3 regions of the Streptomyces sp. NPDC030296 genome follow, and region 1 is predicted to be linked to each of the others. Evidence: riboswitches for the same ligand, from Rfam matches in the RefSeq annotation. Region 1 holds a riboswitch; each other region holds the start of a gene.

Evidence for each region. Region 1 has a riboswitch for cyclic di-AMP ahead of ACZ4Z3_RS38465 (M23 family metallopeptidase). Riboswitches for the same ligand answer to the same signal wherever they lie in the genome.
Region 2: it holds a riboswitch for cyclic di-AMP, as region 1 does, so the genes downstream of both, ACZ4Z3_RS18795 (M23 family metallopeptidase) here and ACZ4Z3_RS38465 (M23 family metallopeptidase) in region 1, are expected to answer to the same signal.
Region 3: it holds a riboswitch for cyclic di-AMP, as region 1 does, so the genes downstream of both, ACZ4Z3_RS29855 (transglycosylase family protein) here and ACZ4Z3_RS38465 (M23 family metallopeptidase) in region 1, are expected to answer to the same signal.

Annotation. Positions count from the first base shown of each region.
Region 1 is NZ_JBVICQ010000021.1:54,908-60,198, reverse strand. It holds gene ACZ4Z3_RS38475 (PrsW family intramembrane metalloprotease) at 1-250, shown strand, start outside; gene ACZ4Z3_RS38470 (aldo/keto reductase) at 536-1,480, opposite strand; gene ACZ4Z3_RS38465 (M23 family metallopeptidase) at 1,590-2,642, opposite strand; cyclic di-AMP (ydaO/yuaA leader) riboswitch at 2,653-2,808, opposite strand; gene ACZ4Z3_RS38460 (SpoIIE family protein phosphatase) at 2,857-3,597, opposite strand; gene ACZ4Z3_RS38455 (hypothetical protein) at 3,633-4,049, opposite strand; gene ACZ4Z3_RS38450 (GTP cyclohydrolase II) at 4,219-4,851, opposite strand; gene ACZ4Z3_RS38445 (MarR family winged helix-turn-helix transcriptional regulator) at 5,048-5,291, opposite strand, start outside.
Region 2 is NZ_JBVICQ010000006.1:133,308-138,598, reverse strand. It holds gene ACZ4Z3_RS18810 (bifunctional acetate--CoA ligase family protein/GNAT family N-acetyltransferase) at 1-994, opposite strand, end outside; gene ACZ4Z3_RS18805 (HPr family phosphocarrier protein) at 1,177-1,458, shown strand; gene ACZ4Z3_RS18800 (GntR family transcriptional regulator) at 1,649-2,362, opposite strand; gene ACZ4Z3_RS18795 (M23 family metallopeptidase) at 2,551-3,336, opposite strand; cyclic di-AMP (ydaO/yuaA leader) riboswitch at 3,349-3,521, opposite strand; gene ACZ4Z3_RS18790 (M16 family metallopeptidase) at 3,747-5,135, opposite strand; gene ACZ4Z3_RS18785 (M16 family metallopeptidase) at 5,132-5,291, opposite strand, start outside.
Region 3 is NZ_JBVICQ010000011.1:161,962-167,252, reverse strand. It holds gene ACZ4Z3_RS29870 (DUF501 domain-containing protein) at 1-48, opposite strand, end outside; gene ACZ4Z3_RS29865 (FtsB family cell division protein) at 82-558, opposite strand; gene eno (phosphopyruvate hydratase) at 696-1,976, opposite strand; gene ACZ4Z3_RS29855 (transglycosylase family protein) at 2,399-3,085, opposite strand; cyclic di-AMP (ydaO/yuaA leader) riboswitch at 3,090-3,288, opposite strand; gene ACZ4Z3_RS29850 (transglycosylase family protein) at 3,471-4,499, opposite strand; gene ACZ4Z3_RS29845 (cytochrome P450 family protein) at 4,686-5,291, opposite strand, start outside.

The DNA of each region.
Region 1 (5,291 bases):
GCTCCGCGAGCGGCAGCTGCTGTTCGAGCTGTGGCGGCGGCGGGAGCTGGCTCGGCCGGCGTTGGCCTACGCGGGGCGGGGGGTGGTGCCGGTGGCTGCGCCGGGGCCGTCGATGCCGTTGCCTTGGCCGGGGTACGGATACGGGTACGGGTATGGGTACGGCCAGGGGCCGGGGCTTGGGCACGGGGCTGGGGCGGCGTCGCCGTATCCGGCGGTTTCGGCTGTGCCGTATCGGCCGTACTGGTCTTAGCGGTGGGTGGGTTGCTTGCGGCTTGTGGGGGCTGGGGCGCCCTCGGGTGCGGGGTGGGTCGGGGGCGCGCCGGGGGGTGTCCATCCTCGGAACGGCGCGGAATCGGTTTCTCGGGAAGCGGGACCCGTTGACGCGCCAACCGCTGCGGGCGGACACCCCCCGGCACACCCCCTTGCGTCCGTACGCGGCACACCCGCCGCGGGGCCTGCGGCGCCCCGGCGACATGCGTCGGGTCGTCCGTGTGCGGCGGGCCCGTCCCTGGGGCTTGCGCCGTCGCGGTGCGGGTTACTCCGATGCCTCTGTCAGGGTCTTCAGTTCCTCCGGAGTGAGGGTGAGGTCGGCTGCTGCCAGGAGTGGGGGGAGTTGGGTGGTGGTGCGGGCCGAGGTGATGGGGGCGGTTACCGTCGGCTGGGACGCGAGCCAGGACAGGGCGATCGTGGCGATCTCGGCGTTCCTGGAGCGGGCGATCTCGTCGAGGGCGGCGAGGACGCGGGGGCCCCTCGGGGTGTCCAGGTAGGCGCCGGCGCCGGCGGCGCGGGGGCTGTCGACCGTGGTGCCGGGGCGGTACTTGCCGGTGAGGAAGCCCTTGGCCAGGGCGAAGTAGGGGACTGCGGAGAGGCCCGCGTCGGCGGCCACCGACTGGAGGGCGCCCTCGTAGGTGTCGCGGGAGACCAGGTTGTAGTGGGGCTGGAGCGCCACATAGCGGGCCAGGCCCTCGCGGGCCGAGAAGTCCAGGGATGCCTGGAGGCGCTCGGGGGTGATGTTGGACGCGGCGATCGCGCGGACCTTGCCCGCCCTCACGAGGTCGTCGAGGGCGGTGATGATCTCCTCCACGGGCACCTCGGGCCTGTCGAAGTGCGTGTAGTAGAGGTCGATGTGGTCGGTGCCCAGGCGGGCCAGCGAAGCGTCCGCGGCGGCCTTGATGGTGGCGGCGGAGAGGCCCTGGTACTCGGGGTGCTGGCTGACCTTCGTCGCGATCACCACGTCGGCCCGGTTGCCGCGGGCCTTCACCCACCTGCCGATGATCGTCTCGGACTCACCGCCCGTGTTGCCGTCGACCCACGCGGAGTAGGAGTCGGCGGTGTCGATGAAGTTGCCGCCGGCCTCGGCGTAGGCGTCCAGGACGGCGAAGGACTCTGTTTCGTCCGCCGTCCAGCCGAAGACGTTGCCGCCGAGGGAGAGCGGAAAGACCTCGAGGTCGGACGTGCCCAGCTTGCGAAGAGAAGTCATGTGTTGCTTCAACCACCCGGTCCGACGGTCGCATTCCGGGTGACATGACGGACGCCGCGTCAGGCCTTGGCCTCACGCGGCGCCACATTCGTCTCGGGCGGGGCCGAGGTCAGACGGTCAGGCCCTTGCTGCGCAGCCACGCCGCCGGGTCGATGCCGGTGCCCGAGCCGGCCGTGTGGACCTCCAGGTGGCAGTGGGCGCCGGTGACGTTGCCCGTGGCGCCGACGCGGCCGATGACGTCGCCCGTGCCGACCTTCTGGCCGACGCTGACGCTGATGGAGGACTGGTGGGCGTACCAGATCTCGGTGCCGTCGTCGAGCGTGAGCACGGTCTTGTAGCCGTACGAGCCGTCCCAGCCCGCCTGCGTGATCGTGCCGCTGTGGACGGCCTTGAGGAGGGTGCCCGTGGGGGCGGCGAAGTCGAGGCCGGTGTGGTAGCCGGAGGACCAGTAGGGGCCGGCCTGGCCGAAGGTGGAGGTGATCGTGTACGAGGAGGTCGGCAGCGTGTACTGCTTGGCCAGGGCGGCCAGGCGCTCGGCTTCCTTCTTCTTCGCGGCCTCTTCCTCCGCCTTCTTCTTGGCGGCGGCCTCCTTGGCCTCGGCTTCCTTCTTCTCCTCGGCGGCCTGGTCCGCGGCCTTCTTCGCGGCGGCGGTCTGGGCGGCCTCGGCGGCCTTCAGGTCGAACGCGTCCTGCTGGGACTCGGCCTGCTGCATGATGCGCGCGCGCAGCGCCTCACCGGCGTCGGTGGTGCCCTGCTGGGTGTCGGCGGCGATGAGGCCGGCCTGGCTGAGCGGGGCGGTCGAGCCCTCGGGCTCGTCGGCGGCGTCATCGTCCTCGAAGACCGAGCCCACGTTCGGCATGTCCGGCATGGAGATGGCCACCGGGGCCTTGCCGCTCTGGGCGCTGGCCATGCCGGCGCCACTGACGGCGGCTATGACGCCGACGCCGAGAACCGTGGAGCTACGGGCGAACCCGCCACGCTGCTTGGTCTTGGCCACACGGTGCCGACCGCGGACGGGGCGGAGGGACTCCGCGGTGGGGTTCCACTCCTGGAAGGGGCCCTCGTTCTCGCTGTCGTAGCTGCCGAAGCCGAAGGTCTCTGGTTCGCCGCTGCGTTGGCTCGGCACGAACGGGGCTTCGGTCGCGGACCGGTTGGACGCCACGTGGGGCGTACTCCTTTCCTTCCTTCGCCTACCGGGTTAGCTGACGGGTTCGGAGCGGAAGGTCTCCTACGCGCGTAAACCGAACGTGCTCCCACGGCGGTTTGCGCGCGATTCACCCCAGGGTGGTGGTTCCCCGGTTCCCTACGGGATTCGGCGCGTGAGCACGGAGCCGCCTCTTGTGACGGCTGGGACGACCGCGCTGCGTTATCGAACGTTAATAGACGCGGGGGCGGCATTCCAAGCGATTCTGAATGATCGTTCGGCTTTCTGCGCTGGACTTACGGGTCATCAGCGGTGGAAAACGGGCGAGTTGACCCCGCCTCGGACGCTCCAGTCGCGCTGACGGTGCGTCAGTTGTAATGCGGAGGGGGTTCGGGTGGGCACGCTCAGTGAAATTCCTCAGGGGCGGTGCGCGGCCAACAGCGCCATGTCGTCCGCGGCTCCGTCGCCGGTGTGCTCGCGGACCTCTTCGGCGAGCGTCGTCACAGGGCGCGCGGGGCGGGGAAGTACGGCCGGCGAGCCGGGCGGCCGGGTCGGAGAAGACGCCGTCCGCGTTCCGCGCCTCGGACAGGCCGTCCGTGGAGAACAGCAGCGTCGCGCCGGCCGGGAACACGACCTCCTCCGCGCGGTCCGGCCAGGTGCCCAGCTCGTCGAGGCCGAGCGGCAGCGCGGTCCACGGGGTGTCGAGGGTCCCCAGAGCGCCGTCGGCGTGGAGCAGCAGCGGAGCCGGATGACGCCGGTTGAGATACGGCCCAGTCCGGCGCCGGGCGGGAACTCCGCGAGGACGGCCGTCACAAACCCCTCGTACGGCACGGTGGGGTCCCGCCGCGCGGGGGTCCCGCCTGGTGACCTCCCGTGCGAGCGCCCGCTCCAGCCGCTGGGCCACGGCCTCCAGGGTCGACTCCTGCTCGGCCGCCTCCCGGAACGCGCCGATCAGCACGGCCACCGCCGCCACCGCGCCGAGCCCCCTGCCGCGTACGTCCCCCGCGATCAGCCGTAGACCGTGGGGGGAGTTCTGCACCGCGTACAGATCGCCGCCGATCGAGGCCACGCCCTGCACGGCCTCGTACCGCGCCGCGATCTCCAGCCCTCCCCGATCCGCTCCTGGGGCCTCGGCAGGACGGCCCGCTGCGCCGCCTCCGCGATCTCGCGGGCCGTGGCGAGGCGGGCGTCACTGCGCCGGACGAGTCGGTTGACGGCCACGGCCAGGACGGCGACGGTGGCGACGGTCGAGATCTCGGTGAGCGCGTCCGCCTCGGTCGAGATCTCGGTGAGCGCGCCCTCCTCGCCCACGCTGCTGTACCGCGGTCTGCGCCGCGGTGAAGAAGGGGACGGCCCTGAGTCACGCGGCATGAAGTGGTCGTAGCAGAGGCCGCTGACGACGAGGAGGACGGGCAGGAACCGCACGAGGGCGCGGGCGTAGCCCAGGGCCTGTCGTTTGGATCACGCCTGGGCCGCGGGGCGTGGCACGCGCGTCACGCCCCGCTCACCGGAGCAGTCAAGGCACCGTTGCCGAAGTCGGCATGATCCAAACGAAAGACCCCAGAGGCCCCCCGCCGGCGTCCCGGCCGGGCGTTCAACCCGCCGTCAGTTCCGCCAGGGGCAGGGTGTGCTGGGTGGTGAGGACCTTCGCCCGGAGGTAGCGGACGTTGTGGGCGGTGGTGAAGACGCCGGTGGGGACGCGGTGCCGGACGCCGACGCCGAGGTCGCGCAGTTGCCGCGCCTTGTCGGGGTTGTTGGAGAGCAGGTCCAGCTCGTCGATGCCGAGGGCGCCCAGCATCTGGGCCGCAGCCGTGTAGTCGCGGGCGTCCTCCGGCAGCCCTAGCGCCGTGTTCGCCTCGTAGGTGTCGAGGCCCTGGTCCTGGAGGGCGTACGCGTCGAGCTTGTTGTAGAGGCCGATGCCGCGGCCCTCCTGGCGGAGGTAGAGGAGCACCCCGCCCTGGTCGGCGATCCGCTCCACCGCCTCGCGCAGCTGGGGACCGCAGTCGCAGCGGGCCGAGCCGAAGACGTCGCCGGTCAGGCACTCGGAGTGCATCCGGACCAGCGGGGCCGTGCCGGGGGCGGGGTCGCCGACCACGATCGCCAGGTGCTCACGGCCGTCGACGAGGCCGTGGAAGGTGACCATCTCGGCGTCGACGCCGTAGCCGTCCTGGAAGCGCAGCGGTACCCGGACGCGGGCACGCGGGGTGGCAGCGGGGAAGTCGGGCATGCGGGTTCTCCGGTCCTGGGTGTGACTGCCGCTGTGCTTCAGTTTTGAATCACAGCGCTCGCCGCGACCCTATCCCCTGCTTCAAATTTCAAGCAACCAGTAGGCAACCAGTTTTGGGATGCGTCACATTGAAGGGATGGGGGGAATAAAGGCCGCCCCCTCATCCCTCGTCACCGGGCGACAGGGTCGGGCGGGGTCACTGGCCCGAGGGGCAGGAGCGGCGGCGCCACGGCAGGTCGTCGGGGCCGTTCTGCTGGGCCTCCTCCCCCTCGATCGCCGCCGCGATGGCCGAGCAGATCTCCTCGAACTGGCCGACCTGCTCGGGGGTGAGGTGGTCGAAGACCGCCTTGCGGACCGACTCCACATGCCCGGGCGCCAGCCGCTCCAGCAGGGCGAGGCCCTCGTCGGTCAGGACGGCGATGCTCCCGCGCTTGTCCCAC
Region 2 (5,291 bases), on a different contig from region 1:
TGATGCGCATGCCGTACGCGCGCGCCTGGCGGACGAGGTCGCGCTGGCGGTCGTGTCCCTCGGGACCGCTCTCGGCGTACCCGGCGGAGACCACCACGAGGCCCTGCACACCGTGTTCACCGCACTCGGCGACGACCTCGGGGACCTGCGCGGCGGGGACGGCCACGACGGCGAGGTCGACGGGGCCCTCGATGTCACGGACGGAGGGGTAGGCCGGAACGCCGTCCAGCTCCTTCTCCCGGACGGCCCTGTTCACCGCGTGGAGCCGGCCCGCGAAGCCGGCGTTCCGGAGGTTGGCGAGCACGCTGCGGCCCACTCCGCCCGGTGTGCGCCCGGCGCCGATGACGGCGACCGAGCCGGGGGCGAGGAGCCGCTGCACCGATCTGGCCTCGGCCCGCTGCTCCCGGGCGCGCTGCACGGCGAGGGAGCGGTCGGTGGGCTCCAGGCCGAACTCCAGGCGTACGACGCCGTCCTCGAAGCTGCGCTTCTGCTGGTACCCGGCGTCGGTGAACACCTTGATCATCTTGGTGTTGGCGGGCAGCACCTCGGCGGCGAAGCGCCGGATGCCGCGCTCGCGGGCGACGGCGGCGATGTGTTCGAGGAGGGCGGAGGCGACGCCGCGGCCCTGGTGGGCGTCCTGGACGAGGAAGGCGACCTCGGCCTCGTCGGCGGGGGCCGAGGCGGGCATTCCGTCGGGGCCGATCCGGTCATAGCGTACGGTGGCGATGAACTCGCCGCCGACGGTGGCGGCGAGACCCACCCGATCCACGAAGTCGTGGTGCGTGAAGCGGTGGACGTCCTTGGCGGACAGGCGAGGGTACGGCGCGAAGAAGCGGTAGTACTTCGACTCGTCGGAGACCTGCTCGTAGAAGCTGACCAGACGCTCGGCGTCATCAACGGTGATGGGCCGGACGCGTGCGGTGCCGCCGTCGCGCAGCACCACGTCGGCCTCCCAGTGGGCGGGGTACTCGTGCCGGTCCGACGAGGTCTGCATGGGCCCCAGAGTACGGCTCGCGTCCGACGACGGCGCGGGGCAGTCTGGGGAATCACGACAGCCGGTGCGCGGTCAGGCCGTGGGCCCGTTCCGGTGACGCTTCACGATATGGGAAACTGGTCTAGACAACCCGGTCTAGACCTCTTCGAGGTACCCGAGACACACCTGAAGGGCAGCATCACATGGCTGAGCGCCGCGTCAACGTCGGCTGGGCCGAGGGCCTCCACGCCCGCCCCGCTTCCATCTTCGTCCGGGCCGCCACGGCCTCCGGTATCCCCGTGACGATCGCCAAGGCCGACGGCAACCCCGTCAACGCCGGTTCCATGCTGGCGGTCCTGGGCCTGGGCGCCCAGGGCGGCGAGGAGGTCGTCCTCGCCTCCGACGCCGAGGGCGCGGACGCCGCGCTCGACCGTCTGGCGAAGCTCGTCGCCGAGGGCCTCGAGGAGCTCCCCGAGACGGTCTGACCCACGCGGCAGCGGCCGGAAGGCCACTCGCGGCAGCACTGAAGGGCTCGTCCGATTTATCGGGCGAGCCCTTCGCATTTCCCTGGGCAGAGGGGTCGGATAAATCTGTCCGCGACGTCGTTAAATCCGTCCGCGGGCAGCAGAAATTACGCCCCTCGAATTCATACCTTCTTTGTATACGGCCCTCGTGTTAATGCCGCAGACTCGGCGTGTTTACGGGGTGTTGCGAAGTCCTCACACGGTCCGGTCGGTCGGGACGCTCCGGCGTCGCGGGCCGGCCGGGAAAGCGCAGCCGGTGCGCCGAGGTGGCCCGCTCGGTGTGCAGAGCGGTGATCGTCCGCGCGCGCTCGCTGTCACCGCGGGCCACGGCGTCCACGATGCCGCCGTGCTCGGCCCAGGACTCCACGGGGTTGGCCGGCGCCTCGACCGCGTACATCCAGGCGATCTTGTGCCGTAGCTGGGCGAGCGTCGAGGTCAGGGCAGGGCTCCCGGAGGCCTGGGCGAGCGTCTCGTGGAACCAGCCGCCCAGGGAGCGCAGATCCTCGCTGTTGCCCCGCCTGGCCCGCTCCTGGCCCAGCCTGACCAGGCCGCGCAGGACCTTCAGGTGCGCCTCCGTGCGGCGCTGGGCGGCGCGGGCGGCGCCGAGGGGCTCGAGCAGCATGCGCATCTCCAGCAGGTCGGATGCCTCCTGCTCGGTCGGCTCGGCGACGCACGCGCCCGCGTGCCTGCGGGTCACCACGAAGCCCTCGGCCTCCAGCGTGCGCAGTGCCTCGCGCACGGGGACGCGGCTCACGCCGTAGCGGCGGGCGAGCAGTTCCTCGGTGAGGCGGCTGCCGCGCTCGTAGACACCCGCGACGATGTCATCACGGATCGCCGTGCATACCGAGTGCGCCGGAATACGCATGACCGACCTCCGCCTTAATCCCCGTGAAACGTCATTGATTGACGTGTGTTCAGCTGACTCTATTGCAGCGGGCCGGAATTTCCGATGGCGGGCCGGAATCCATGGATATTTTTTGGACAGCGGGTACGCCGCAACAAGGAAAGCCCCGGCTCGGTGAGCCGGGGCCTCCTGAAGCGGTGAGGCTTTCGTCAGACGTTCACGCCGTGCGAGCGCAGGTACGCGACAGGGTCGATGTCCGAGCCGTACTCGGCCGTCGTGCGGGCCTCGAAGTGCAGGTGCGGGCCGGTGACGTTGCCGGTCGCCCCGGAGAGGCCGATCTGCTGGCCGGGGGTGACCGTCTGGCCGACGGAGACGCTGATGGACGACAGGTGGCCGTACTGGGTGAACGTGCCGTCGTTCATCTTGATCACGACGTTGTTGCCGTACGCGCCGCCCCAGCCGGCCTCGACGACGGTGCCGGCGCCCACGGCGTGGACGGGCGTGCCGGAGGCGGCGTGGAAGTCGACACCGGTGTGGCTGCCGGAGGACCAGACGGCGCCGCCCGACTTGTAGCCGGTGGAGATGTAGGAGCCGGTGATGGGAGAGACGTACGCGTTCAGGCGCTCGCGCTCGGCGGCGCGGGCGGCACGTGCCTTGATCTCCTCGCGCTCCTCGGCGGCGGCGCGCTCCTGCTTCGCCTTCTCGGCGGCGGCCTTGCGGGCCTCCTCCTGCGCCTTCTGCTTGACGGCGGCCACCTCGGCGGCCTGCTGCTGAGCGGCCGCCTGGGCGTCGACCTGCTCGGCGACCGTGTCACCGAGGACGATGATCTGGTTCAGCCCCGTCTGCTCGGGGGCGGGCTCCGCTGCGAGCGCCGGGACGGCGACGGTGCCGACGACACCGGTGGTGGTGAGAGCGGCGACGCCCACGGTCCTCGTGGTCGTGCGCTTCACGCGGCCGGGACGGCGGTGCTTCCCGGGAGCGCGGGTGAACGCCATGGAGTGGCTGATCCTTTCCTTCCCTCTCGCCTACCGGGTTAGCTGACGGGTTCGGAGCAGGAAGGTCTCCTACGGACACCCCTCGTTTCGCGAAGCTCGCGAAGGGCACCCGATTCACCCCAGGGACTGCGGTGGGTCCCCGGCTCCCCTGGCTCGCGCCGTGGGGGACTCGGCGATGACTGTCCGGTGCCGCGGGTGCGGCGAACTGCTGGCGAACAGCCGGACCGACGCTAAGCGGGCCGCCTCCGAAATAACAAACGCATCACGGGTTTTGAGGCATACGCCACAGGTCAGACGTGCAACCTCCCCCATCAATGCGAGCAATACGGGCAAACAGGGGCCCCGGTGACACTTCCGTCACCGGGGCCCCTCGTCGGCCTGCCCGCCCGCGAGCCGGTTGCCCTCGGCTTCTACTCGGCGGGTACGACGGTGACTTCGCCGATCCCGAGGGCCCTGACCGGCTCCTCGATCTGCGCGGCGTCACCGACGAGGACGGTCACCAGACGGTCCACCGGGAAGGCGCTCACGACGGCCGCGGTGGCCTCCACGGTGCCGGTGGCGGCGAGCTGTCGGTACAGCGTCGACTGGTAGTCGTCCGGCAGGTGTTGCTCGACCTGGTCGGCCAGGGTGCTCGCCACGGCGGCTGCCGTCTCGAACTTGAGAGGGGCGACCCCGACGAGGTTCTGCACGGCGACGTCCCGCTCGGCGTCGGTCAGGCCCTCGGCGGCGAGGGTGCGCAGCACCGTCCACAGGTCGTCGAGCGCCGGACCGGTGTTCGGTGTGTCCACGGAACCGCTGATGGCGAGCATCGAGACACCGGAGCCGTCGGGCGCGGAGCGCAGCACCTGGCCGAACGCGCGCACGCCGTAGGTGTAGCCCTTCTCCTCGCGCAGGACGCGGTCCAGGCGGGAGGTGAGGGTGCCGCCGAGGCAGTAGGTGCCGAGCACCTGGGCCGGCCACACCCGGTCGTGCCGGTCGACGCCCACGCGGCCGATGAGCAGCTGCGTCTGGACGGCGCCGGGACGGTCCACGATGACCACGCGCCCGGTGTCGTCGGCGCTCACCGCCGGCATGGTGCGGGGCTTGGCCGGGGAGCCCGTCCAGGCGCCCAGGGTGTCGCCGAGCACCGCGTCGAGGTCGACGCCGGTGAGGTCGCCGACGATCACGGCGGTGGCCGTCGCCGGGCGGACGTGCCGCTCGTAGAAGGCGCGTACGGCGGCGGAGTCGATGCTCGCCACGGTCTCCTCGGTGCCCTGGCGGGGGCGGGACATGCGGGAGTCCGCCGGGAACAGCTGCTTGGAGAGCTCCTTCGCGGCCCGGCGGCCCGGGTTCGCGGTCTCGTGCGGGATCTCGTCGAGCCGGTTGGCCACGAGCCGCTCGATCTCACTGTCCGCGAACGCGGGGGCCCGCAGGGCGTCGGCGAGCAGACCGAGCGCCTTGCCCAGCCGCGACACGGGCACTTCGAGGGAGAGGCGGACGCCGGGGTGGTCGGCGTGCGAGTCGAGGGTGGCGCCGCAGCGCTCCAGCTCGGCGGCGAACTCCTCGGCGGAGTGCTTGTCGGTGCCCTCGGAGAAGGCCCTCGTCATGATCGTGGCGACGCCGTCGAGTCCGGCGGGCTCGGCGTCGAGGGGGGCGTCGAGGAGAACCTCGACGGCGACGACCTGCTGGCCGGGGCGGTGACAGCGGAGCACCGTCAGGCCGTTGTCCAGGGTGCCGCGCTCGGGCGCCGGGAACGCCCAGGGCCTGGCCTCGCCGGCCTGGGGCTGCGGGTGGAAGTCCATGGTCGCGAGCTCGGTCACTTCGCCGACTCCTCGTTCTCGTCGGTGGTCGCGTCGGCGTCCGTCGCCGCGCTCTCGGCCTCGTCGTCGGCGTCGTCGACGGGTTCGTAGACGAGCACCGCGCGGTTGTCGGGCCGCAGGCGGGCCTTGGCGACCTCCTGGACCTCCTCGGCGGTC
Region 3 (5,291 bases), on a different contig from region 1:
CGCGTCGGTGGGCTCGGTGCGCGGGGTGGAGGGCGGGGGCGTGTCCATACCTGTACGTAAGTCCTCTGGAGCTCTGGTCGGTTACTGGGCGGCGGCGTCGGCCTTGTCGACCCCGTCCCAGACGTTGGTGTACCAGGGGAGGTGGGCCGCCCCCTGCGTCGTGCGGGACTGCTTCGCCGCGTCCGGGTCGATCATGGTGTAGCCGGTCTCGCCCGGCATGACGTAGTGCAGCCGCTCCCGGATGCGCTGCTCGGCGTACGCGTCGTCCTGCCAGCGTGCCTTGAGGTCGCGCAGCTCCTCGACGCGCTCGCGCGCCTCCTGGCGCTGGCGCCGCATGTCGGCGATCTCGGCGCGCTGGGAGACGTACTGCCTTATGGGGTAGGCGAGGGCCACGATCATCGAGCAGAGGACGAGGGCGAGCAGCGCGGCCCGGCCGGTGAGCCGGGAGCGGCGCGCCTGGCGCCGGGTCTGGGAGCGGTAGACCCGGGCGGCCGTCTGCTCACCGAGCAGCTTCAGCCGGGTCGCGGTGGAGAAACGGTCCCGGTCCTTCACGGGCATGTCCCACTTCCCCTTCCTACGGGCCCAACGTGCGTACGTCCCCGCACACGGTACGGGACCGGGTACGGGGACGTACGTGCGACGCTTCCTACTGCCGCCCTACGGGGTCAGCCCTTGCTGTGCCCGTGGCGAGCAGGTCAGCCCTTGAAGCGCGGGAAGGCGCTGCGGCCGGCGTACACCGCGGCGTCGTCGAGGATCTCCTCGATGCGCAGCAGCTGGTTGTACTTGGCGACGCGGTCCGAGCGGGCCGGGGCGCCGGTCTTGATCTGGCCGCAGTTCACGGCGACGGCGAGGTCGGCGATGGTGACGTCCTCGGTCTCGCCGGAGCGGTGGGACATCATGCACTTGAAGCCGTTGCGCTGGGCCAGCTCGACGGCGTCCAGGGTCTCGGTGAGCGAGCCGATCTGGTTGACCTTGACGAGCAGCGCGTTGGCCGCGCCCTCCTCGATGCCGCGGGCGAGGCGCTCGGGGTTGGTGACGAACAGGTCGTCGCCGACGAGCTGCACCTTGTCGCCGAGGCGCTCGGTGATGGTCTTCCAGCCGTCCCAGTCGTCCTCGAACAGCGGGTCCTCGATGGAGACGAGCGGGTACGCGTCGACGAGCTCCGCGTAGTAGTCCGTCATCTCGGCGGCGGTGCGCTCCTTGCCCTCGAAGACGTAGACGCCGTCCTTGTAGAACTCGGAGGCGGCGACGTCGAGCGCCAGGGCGATCTGCTCGCCGGGGGTGTAGCCGGCCTCGTTGACGGCCTCGAGGATGAGGTCGAGGGCGGCGCGGTTGGAGTCCAGGTTCGGGGCGAAGCCGCCCTCGTCGCCGAGGCCGGTGTTCAGGCCCTTGCGCTTCAGGACCTTCTTGAGGGTGTGGTAGACCTCGGCGCCCCAGCGCAGCGCCTCGGAGAAGGACTCCGCGCCGATCGGGGCGATCATGAACTCCTGGATGTCCACGTTGGTGTCGGCGTGCGAGCCGCCGTTCAGGATGTTCATCATCGGAACGGGCAGCAGGTGCGCGTTCGGGCCGCCCAGGTAGCGGAAGAGCGGGAGGTCGCTGGCCTCGGAGGCGGCGTGGGCGACGGCGAGGGAGACGCCGAGGATGGCGTTGGCGCCGAGGGAGCCCTTGTTGTCGGTGGCGTCCAGGTCGAACATGGCCTGGTCGATCAGGCGCTGCTCGGTGGCGTCGTAGCCGACCAGCTCCGGGCCGATCTGCTCGATCACGGCGAGGACGGCCTTCTCGACGCCCTTGCCGAGGTAGCGGTTCGGGTCGCCGTCACGGAGCTCGATGGCCTCGAAGGCGCCCGTGGAGGCGCCGGACGGGACGGCGGCACGACCGGTGCTGCCGTCGTCGAGGCCGACCTCGACCTCGACCGTGGGGTTGCCTCGGGAGTCCAGGATTTCCCGGGCTACGACGACGTCGATGGACGGCACGAGCATCTCCTTCTTGGGATGTGACGCGTTGGTGCGGGGCCACGGGGGCCGTGCGACTAGAGCCTAACCGCCCCGGGGCCGTCGGCAGCCGACCGACCGTCCCGTGGACAGACAGACCGTACCCATTGTTCCAGCTCGGAACAAAGGGGGGTGGGCAGGAAAGTGAACAGAAGGGGGAGCGCGACGGCCCCGGACACAGAAAAACCCCGCCCCGGTGCGTACGGGGGAATGCGCACCGGGGCGGGGAGCCCGTGGGGACGGGGGACGGCCCTCACGAGGTCTTCACTCAGGAGGACACGGCTGTGAGCGGACCCCGGTTCAGCCGGGGAGCGGCCTTTTTTTCGGCCCGGCCGAACCGCGGTCCCGGCCAGGCCGCGGCGGACCCCAGGGGCCCGGCCGCGGCGACCGTCCGGAACCGGCCGTCAGCTCAGGTGGAGCTGCTGGCCGGGGTAGATGAAGTCGGCGTCGTCGATGATGTCCTTGTTCAGCTCGAAGAGCTTCTCCCAGCCACCCTTGACGTTCTTCTTCGCGGCGATGCTGCTGAGGGTGTCGCCCTTGACGACCTTGTACTCGCCGTCGCCCTTCTTGACCTTCTTGCCGGTCGGGGTCTCGACGGTGGCGCGCTCGGAGGAACGCGAGGCGCGGGTCTCCTGGGTGCTCTTCTGCGAGGAGGAAGAGGACGAGGAGGGGCTCGAGCCGGAGTTGCCGGAGGAGGCGGCGGCACCGTCGTACGAGGCGCCGGACAGGCCCTTGCCGCAGACCGGCCAGGCACCCTTGCCCTGGCCCGCGAGGACCTTCTCGGCGATGGCGATCTGCTGGGCCTTGCTGGCCTGGTCGGCGGTGGAGGCGTACTGCGTACCGCCGTAAGCGGCCCAGGTGGAGGCCGAGAACTGCAGACCGCCGTAGTAGCCGTTGCCGGTGTTGATGGTCCAGTCGCCGCCGGACTCGCACTGGGCGACGGCGTCCCACTCGGACGCGGTGGCGGCGGAGGCGCTGCCGGCCGCCATGAGCGGGGCGGCTATCGCGGCGGCGCCGGTGACACCGGCGACGGCGATGGCGCGGGCGGTCTTGGACGGACGGCGGTGCTTGCCCTTGCTGGAAAACAGCATGGAGTGATCCCCTCACCGACGCCTACGAGGTGAGCTGTCGGGTTCGGGCCGGTTGAGTTGCCCGGCCGCACCCGCTCGCCTTTCGGCTCACGTGATGCGGCTTCACCCCGAGCCGGTGCCGGCGGTGTGACCCCAAGGGCCTCAACCGCCGGACCCGGCACAAACCTTGGGTCCCCCGCTCCTGCCTACGGCGCTTGACGCGACGACTGTTCCGAGCGGCCGTCGGCAGGATTCGGCGTGACGACCGCAGGGGCCCGCTGTGGCGAGCGGTCACGACCGTAAACACGTGATTCGCCGAATTTCAAAGACGATCAGGGGGTCTGTGATTCATCTCCCACCGAGATCAAAACGGGCATTAAGGGGCGAACCGTGACCCGAACTGCCGCTACTTTTCGCCCGTTTCGGCACCGACTTCCAGGGTCTGACCGGGAAGGATGAGGTCCGGGTCGGTCCCGACCGTGCCCTCGTTCTCGGCGTACAGCTCCCGCCACCCGCCGGTCAGCTCAAGGGAGTCGGCGATGGCCGTCAGACTGTCCCCGGGGCGGACGGTGTACGAGCCGTCGACAGCCTCGCGGGACGCGTCGCCGCCACGGGAGGCATGACGGCCGGTGGAGGCGTCGCCACGGGAGTCGGCCACGTCCGTGTGGACGCCCTCCTCGGCGCTGGCGCCACGGTGGCGACCGGTGCCGGCGTCGGCATCGCCGCTGGTGGAAGGGGTGTCGCCCGGCGTGGAGTTGTCCGAGTCGCCATTCTTGGCGTCGACCTCGGCCGAGCTGCCGGATTCCTGCGAACCGCCGACGCGGCCGGAGCCCGAGGACTCAGCGGACTCGGAGGAGTCGCCCGCGTCCGCGTCGGCCTTGGCGGAGTCCCCGGAGGCACGAGAGGACGAATCCGACGAACCGGACAAGTCAGATGACTCCGAGGAATCAGACGAGTCGCTGGACTTGGTGGAGATGCCCGACGAGTTGGACGAACCGGACGAATCACCAGAGCTGGACGAATCGCCCGCCACCCCGGTGTTCACGTCGGCCGAGGCGGAGTCGCCGTCGAGGTTGTGGAGGAGTCCGCAGGTCGACCAGGCGCCCACACCCTGGTCGTCGAGGATCCTCTCGGCGACCGCGATTTGCTGCGAACGGCTGGCCTGGTCGGGGCTGGTCGCGTAGTCGAGGCCGCCGTGGTTCTCCCAGTCGGCCTGGGAGATCTGGAGGCCGCCGTAGCGTCCGTTCCCGGTGTCCGCGCTCCAGGAGCCGCCGCTCTCGCACTCCGCCACCTGGTCCCAGGTGGTTCCACTGGCCGCACTCGCGCCGGTGGCGCCGAGGAGCGGGATGGCGATGGCGGAGCCGGTCACTCCCGCCGCGACGAGGAGTGCCGGAGCCTGACGGGGGCGACGGTGACGACCGTTCCCGGAGAGCATGCGGTTGCCTTTCACGCGACAGCAGAGATCTGTGCGAGGGATGTGACGACCCTTCGCACTGACGTGTGAACGTAGCCGTAGACGATCAGTTGTCACAAGTTAATGCAGCGGAGATCACGTGAAGATCACGAACTTGAGGGTGCGTCACCTTCGGCCGCTGATCCTGATAAGGGCACAGGCCGTTCATCAGCCCTGACGCGGTGTGAACTCGACGGGAAGGGTGCGCAGTCCGCGCATGATGAGCCCGCCGCGCCAGCGCAGGTCCGCCGGGTCGGCGGCGAGCCGCAGGTCGGGCAGGCGGGTGAGGAGCGTCGCCAGCGCGGTCTGCCCCTCCAGGCGGGCGAGGGGCGCGCCCAGGCAGTAGTGGATGCCGTGGCCGTAGCCGAGGTGCTGGTTGTCGCGGCGGGACAGGTCGAGGGTGTCGGGGTCGGCGAAACGGGCGGGGTCGCGGTCGGCCGCCGCGAGGACCACCAGCACCGGGTCGCCGGGGGCGATGTCCTGCCCGCCGACGGTGAGCGGCCGCGTGGCGAACCGCCAGGTGGCCAGCTCCACCGGCCCGTCGTAGCGGAGGAGTTCCTCGACACCGGTCTCCAGCAGGGCGGTCTCGCCCGCGGCGAGGGAGGTCTGGAGGCGGGCGCGCTGCTCGGGGTGGGTGAGGAGGGCGTAGGTGCCGTTGCCGATGAGGTTGACGGTGGTCTCGAAACCGGCGAACAGAAGGATGAAGGCCATGGCGGCGGCCTCGTTCTCGGTGAGGTGCTCACCGTGGTCCGAGGCGCGGATGAGACCGGAGAT